2 regions of the Paenibacillus diazotrophicus genome follow, and region 2 is predicted to be linked to the other one. Evidence: riboswitches for the same ligand, from Rfam matches in the RefSeq annotation. Region 2 holds a riboswitch; the other holds the start of a gene.
The links. Region 2 has a riboswitch for S-adenosylmethionine ahead of ACAN54_RS19645 (methionine ABC transporter ATP-binding protein). Riboswitches for the same ligand answer to the same signal wherever they lie in the genome.

Region 1: it holds a riboswitch for S-adenosylmethionine, as region 2 does, so the genes downstream of both, metA (homoserine O-acetyltransferase MetA) here and ACAN54_RS19645 (methionine ABC transporter ATP-binding protein) in region 2, are expected to answer to the same signal.

Annotation. Positions count from the first base shown of each region.
Region 1 is NZ_JBGJZN010000006.1:243,061-246,470, reverse strand. It holds gene ACAN54_RS22030 (aminotransferase class I/II-fold pyridoxal phosphate-dependent enzyme) at 1-353, opposite strand, end outside; gene metA (homoserine O-acetyltransferase MetA) at 399-1,328, opposite strand; SAM riboswitch class I at 1,455-1,554, opposite strand; gene corA (magnesium/cobalt transporter CorA) at 1,982-2,917, shown strand; gene ACAN54_RS22015 (1-phosphofructokinase family hexose kinase) at 3,001-3,410, opposite strand, start outside.
Region 2 is NZ_JBGJZN010000005.1:138,793-142,202, reverse strand. It holds gene ACAN54_RS19655 (MetQ/NlpA family ABC transporter substrate-binding protein) at 1-116, opposite strand, end outside; gene ACAN54_RS19650 (methionine ABC transporter permease) at 175-843, opposite strand; gene ACAN54_RS19645 (methionine ABC transporter ATP-binding protein) at 843-1,859, opposite strand; SAM riboswitch class I at 1,958-2,102, opposite strand; gene ACAN54_RS19640 (Cthe_2314 family HEPN domain-containing protein) at 2,196-2,939, opposite strand; gene ACAN54_RS19635 (UbiD family decarboxylase) at 2,952-3,410, opposite strand, start outside.

The sequences.
Region 1 (3,410 bases), on a different contig from region 2:
ATGCCATATTTGGAAAGAATCCGTTCAAGCAGACGGTAGGTACCGCCATACAGGTCCAGCGAAACCACCAAATGGTCGCCCTGTCCAAACAAAGAAAATACCGTCGTCAGCGCCCCCATTCCAGAACTGCAGGCAAAGGCTGCATCGCCGGATTCCAGTTGTGCTGCAGCTTCTTCCAGCACCGAGCGGGTAGGATTCTTGGTACGGATATAATCAAAACCTGTGCTCTGCCCGAGTCTGGGGTGACGGAAAGCCGTAGCGTTATAGATCGGATAATTAATTGCTCCTGTAGCCGGGTCCTCGAGTGAACCTATCTGTGCCAATCTGCTCTCAATCCTCAGTTTCTCATCCATTGCTGCTGCCTCCTAAGTGTGGTGTATACATATATTTTCTATATTTTAAAATACTAAATAATCGGCCTGGTCTATATCGTAAGGGGTCTCCTGGTATACATAGTAATTGAGCCAATTAGAGAATAATAAGTTGGCATGAGCACGCCAGACAGCCGGCGGTGTGCGCTGCGGATCATCCTTAGGGTAGTAATGCTTCGGAATGGCAATATCCATTCCTTTGGCGATATCCCGGTCATACTCCCATTTTAACGACAACGGGTCATATTCGGAATGTCCGGTCACGAAAATTTGTTTTCCGTCAAGCGTCGACACCAGATACACTCCGGCTTCCTCGGATTCGGCAAGAATCTGCAGCTCGGGATTCGCAAGGATATCTTCACGCGAGACATCCGTGTGCCGGGAATGCGGAACATGGAACACCTCGTCAAAACCGCGCAGCAGCTTTACGTTAGTATGGTTAATGGTGTGCGGAAAAACGCCGAAACACTTCTCTTCCAGTTCCACCTTGTGAACGCCGAAGTGATGATAAAGCCCTGCTTGTGCGGCCCAACAGATATGCATCGTCGAGGTCACATTGTGCTTGCTCCATTCAAATATTCCCTTAAGCTCTTCCCAGTAATTCACGTCTTCGAATTCAAGCTGTTCCACCGGAGCGCCGGTTACAATCAGCCCGTCAAAGCGGCGGTCACTGATCTCATCAAAGGTTTTGTAAAAACTCTTCAGATGTTCTGCCGAAGTGTTCTTCGAGGTATGGGAGCTAGGGTGCAGCAGTACAACATCCACCTGAAGCGGTGAATTCCCGACCAGACGCAGCAGCTGCGTCTCCGTGGTTTCCTTAGTAGGCATCAAATTCAGAATAGCGATACGAAGCGGGCGGATATCCTGGTGGAAAGCCTGGCTTTCATCCATTACAAAAATATTTTCTCCGGACAATACTTCTTTGGCCGGCAGGCTGTCGGGAATTTTAATTGGCATTACAGTTTCCACTCCTCCGTTAAAATGAATATAAAAAAGACCTTTCTCGGGCGAGAAAGGTCATATATCTGTTAGTCATATGTGCCTCTCTCATCTGCCAGAGAACTTGTGCCAGGCAGCCTGATTGGCTTACCTGCAAAAGCTTCCGCAAGAATTAGCACCGTGCGTTCACACGCCGGTTGCCGGGTTTCATCGGGCTAGTCCCTCCACCTGCTCTTGATAAGATTTAGCTGTATTCAATTGAGAAAAAGTCACATAACGTTAAATGCTTTTCTTAAAATTTACTTTAAATCATGAACCTCCTTTTCGTCAAGTCCATACAATGCTAGTAGGCCCTTTTAAGCGTAAAGAATTTAGCTTGAAAGACCTATACCCGGGGGTTATACTAGACAAGGGTTTCAAAGGCCCTACCTGACGATAAGAAGAGGTGAGAGAAGAATGGAAGGCGACCCGAGTTCGCAGTTAAGCGTCCAGAAAGAGCAACCACACAGGATTAACATCAGCTTGCCGGCGGCGGGAGCATTTCTTCTTCATGCCCTCGAACCGTCATTTGGCCTCATGGATTGACCGTACCACCGGCCAAGCTGATTTTTCCCTGTGCCTATATTAGCACAAGCCCTGGAGAAGACCGGGGTCAAGAGGAGCGGAATCAGATGAAAATCCGGTTGGTAAACGCAGGCGTTTTTACACCTGTAGATGACATTGAAGAAACATTGACAGTCCCTGCAGAGGGGTTTTATTGGATTGATGCGGATGTTGAGGATCTGGAGCTGCTTCAGCCTTTGTACAATCTGCATGATCTGGCCGTTGAAGACTGCCTCAGCGAAGAGGATCAGCGTCCAAAGCTTGAAATTTATGAGAGCCATTATTTTATTGTAGTTAATAGCATCCGTTTTGATGATGAAGAGATCTTCCTCCGGGCGCTCAACGTGTTTCTGGGCAGACATTTCATTATCACCGTGACCAAGCAAAAGATCCACGAACTGCGTGTGCTGAAGCCCGTCCTGTGGGAGCAAGAGGTTAGTGAGCCGGACCGGTTCCTTTATCTGCTGATCGACCTTGTCGTAGACAACTTTTTCTCCGTTGGTGACCGGATAGAGGCGCGGATTGAGAAACTGGAAGAGGATATCCTGATGCATACCAAGAAATCGCATCTGAGCGAGATCATCGGTCTGCGGAGTGAAATTCTCTGGCTGAAGAAAATGCTGGGACCACAGAAGGAAGTTATCAATACCCTTAACAAAAAAGACCTCCGTCTGATCGATGATCAGCTGCAGAAATATTTTAGCGATATTTATGAAAATGCGGTCAAGATCTCTGAAACCTTTGAAACATACCGCGATCTCATGGGCAACTTACGCGAAGCTTACCAATCCAGTATTGCCAACCGCGCGAATGAGATCATGAGAGTCTTCACCGCTATTACCACGATATTCATGCCGCTGACGGTTATTACAGGGATTTACGGGATGAACTTTGATAATATTCCTGAAATCCATACCCGTTACGGCTACTATGGAGTCATTGCCGTTATGGTCACACTTGGCTGCGGGATGCTGTTTATTTTCCGCAAAAAGGAATGGCTATGAATCATATTGGACGAATAAGCAGGACGAAGGCCCCCTATACCTCATGGTAAGGAAGCCTTCGTCTTTTTGGTTTATATCAGAGCTTAAGCATCCGCTGCCTCGATTAGCGCAAACAACCGTTCCGTATCCCCGCGTTTGCACAGCTCACGCTCGGGGTTCATTACCGCCGCCGCTCCGGAGGCGATTCCGAATTGAACCGCCCGGCGCAGCGGCCAGCCCCGTTCCAGACTGTAGACCAGCCCGCCCACCAGACTGTCACCGGCCCCTACCACACTCAGCACGGGAACTTCAGGTGCCTTGATATGCTCGCAACCCTCCCTTGTAATCAATAGGGCTCCCTCTCCGCCAAGCGACACCAGTACCACCTCTGTCCGTCCTTGCTCGATCAGCTCCAGCGCAGCCGCCCGAACTTCGGCATCACCTGTAATTGCGTGTCCGGCCAGCTCCTCAAGCTCGCGTGCATTGGGTTTGAGCAGATATACGCCAGCATCCG
Region 2 (3,410 bases):
GCAGCTGGAGCGTTCGTGGCAGCGGAGTTCGCAGCATTATTGGTATTATTGTTGCCGCAAGCAGCCAGCACCAATACCAAGGTCAAACTGAAGAATGTAAGCAGTACTTTTTTCATCTGTAAATCCCCCTCTAATGATTATGTGTGTAGAATAAGGCTTGTATATGGAAGTACCTTATTTCCGGGTAAAATGTTGAACCAGCCGGTCACCGGCCATTTGCAGCAGCTGCACGAGAATTACCATCAGCGCTACCGAGATTATCATGACTTCCTTCTGATAGCGGTAATAACCGTAACGGATTGCCAGGTCACCTAGACCACCGCCGCCAATCATTCCCGACATCGCTGTGTATGAAACCAGTGTTACGATGGTAATGGTCACTCCGGCTAACAAACCTGGACGGGCTTCCGGCAAAAGCACGCGCCAGACGATTTGGCCTGTCGAGGCCCCCATCCCTTGCGCGGCTTCGATCACGCCCCGGTCCACCTCGCGTAGAGCTGTTTCCACCAGTCTGGCAAAAAACGGAGCTGCGCCGATTACCAGCGCCGGAATGGTTCCCAGTACGCCTATCGAAGTCCCCATAATACTTTTGCTGAGTGGAATCAAAGCGACCATCAGGATAATGAAAGGCACCGAACGCAGGATATTCACCACGAAGGATAATACCGAGTAAATTGACCTGATAATGACGTTATTCGATCTTCCCCATAAATATAACACAATTCCGAGTGGTAAACCAAGAATAATTGTGAACATTCCGGAATAGGCCAACATTCGAAGGGTTGCGATGCCTGCATCCAGCATTTCTTCCCAGTTAATCTCATTAAAATTCAAGCCGCCCATTACGCAAACACCTCCACATCAAGACCTTGTGCGGCCAGCTCGGCCAGAGTCGCTTCAACCGCTTCGAGACTTCCCTCAAACCGCACCACAAGCTGGCCGTAAGGCACATCCTTAATTGTGGAAATCGTTCCCTGCAGAATGGCAAAATCCACACCGGTTCCCCGGACCACATGAGAAAGCGTTGATTCGTATGTTTTTTGTCCCAGGAAGGTAATCTTGACTGATTTGCTGTACTGTTCATATACGGCATCCAGTGCTACACGAAGTGGCCCGTCCTGCTGACTTTCACTACGAATGAAATCCTTCGTTACCTCATGCTGCGGCTTCAGGAAAACCTCGGCTACTTCCCCCTGCTCGACAATCCCGCCGCCATGAATGACTGCAACCCGGTCACAGATGCTCTGGATCACATGCATTTCATGAGTAATCAACACAATAGTCAGATTGAACTTCCGGTTAATGTCCAGCAGAAGCCTCAGAATAGCGTCGGTCGTCTGCGGGTCAAGGGCTGAGGTTGCTTCATCGCAGAGCAGCACATCGGGATTACTGGCCAAGGCCCGCGCAATGCCTACCCGCTGCTTCTGCCCTCCGGATAGTTGTGCCGGATATTTGCGGCTATGCTCTTCAAGACCTACAAGTGCAAGCAGATCCCTAACCCTCGGTTGAATCTGTTTGGCTGGCGTCCCCGCCAGTCTCAGCGGAAAGGCAATGTTGTCGTAGACCGTCGCAGAAGACAGCAGATTGAAATGCTGAAAGATCATGCCGATCTTGCGGCGCTGCTCCTGCAGTTGTCTTTGACTAAGGGAAGTCAATTCCACGCCGTCCACCCATACCTCGCCATTTGTCGGGCGCTCCAGCAGGTTGATGCAACGGATCAGCGTACTTTTGCCGGCACCCGAATGGCCGATGACTCCAAAAATCTCCCCTTTTTGAATCGACAGGTTCAGCCCGGAGAGCGCCGTTGCAGCGTTGCTGCCTTTTCCGTATACCTTCGTCAAATCTTTCAGCTCTATCAAAACAGTTGTCCTCCCCAAGTAACCCATATAAAAACCAAAAAGACCTCTTACGATCGAATGCAGATCGCAAGAGGCCCTGTGATTGTGTTAACCATGCCTTCTCATCTGCCAACGACCGCAAACCACGCGGCATTGTAGGAATTAGCACCATGACATTTGAACAAGAGTGACGGTTAGTCGCTTCCCATACAAATCGGTTGCCGGGCTTCATCGGGCCTATCCCTCCGCCGCTCTCGATAAGAGTTCGTTATGCAATTAGTTGCCCTAACATGTAAGATGCTAATGCAAGCTCAAGTATAGTAAGTTTCAAGTTTTTTGTCAAAGGGAACTTTTTACTTATGAAGAACCCCCGGGCTTTAGATTCGCAGCGATGTTGCTCTTGTGCCACTGCTTATTGCTGTACCGGAATGCTGCTGCCAAGGTTTTACATACCATCTCAAGGCTTTGCTTCAAATCCTCCAGATGGCTGTCCAAATCCTCAAGATGTATCTTGTCATGAAGCCCCTGATGCCGCTGCCACAGATCATCCTGCATTTCAGCATTCATATAGTGGATCTCGGCGTTACGTCGTTTGCGCAGATTCTCCAGTGGCTCCCGGTAGGAGTTCTTGATCGCTTCCAGTTCATCAGCGAGTTCTGTGTGCTGCTTAAGTAATTGAAACTGGCGAAGTACGGTAAAATAAGAGAAATGGGCTTTGATCTTGCTGGTGTTCAGATCATACAGACTGTTAAGCACCGTACCCAGCTTGTCCAGCAGCGAAAACACACGAATGAAGCCATCTTTATAAAAGTAAACATATCTTGCATATTCGCCCTGTTCCATAGGGGACATATCATCCATGTAACCCGCTACCACAGATTTGCGGAAAAAGGCAGCTGCGAACCAGCTTTGCTCCAGCTCATCCAGAGAGGAGATTAGTCCGCGTGTCCAAATTTCAAGCTTGCGGTATTCGTGGTCATGGTCTTCATGTAAGTTCATGTCCTTGCGCAGCGTGGACGCTAGCTTGGCCATATTCTCCATGGCATCAGCCAGTACACCGCTGTTCTCACGGGGCGGCTCTCCGAGTAATATCCGCAGCATCCTGTAACCTCCTCAGTGTGGGAAATAGCTTTTCCAGTTGCGGTCCACCCGCTGAACAATATCCTCACGCGGAACCAGCTCCTCCGGATACCCCCGCTTCATCCTGGCATCGATCACAAGGGGCAGCTTATAGCCAATATGATGGCGCTTGATCTCATATTCCGCGTAGATATCGCTGGCCGGTTCGAACCTTGTGAACACCGTCCAGAGGAAAGAAGTTTGGGAACGCACCGTATCAGCGGCGTTATCCACCACAATCACGAGCGGCCAGGCTGTTCCCTGCGCACGCAGAGCCGCGACTAGCCGGGACGGAAGCTGTGGATCTTCTTCATAGGATGCACCGGAAACGGCTAAACATCCACGGCAGTAAGGAATTGCCTCTGTGATTCCTGGCAGCAGACCTTCTGAATACTCATAAGGAAGCTCACGAACCGGACTACCCACCCCCAGCATGATAGCCTTGCTGCTGTT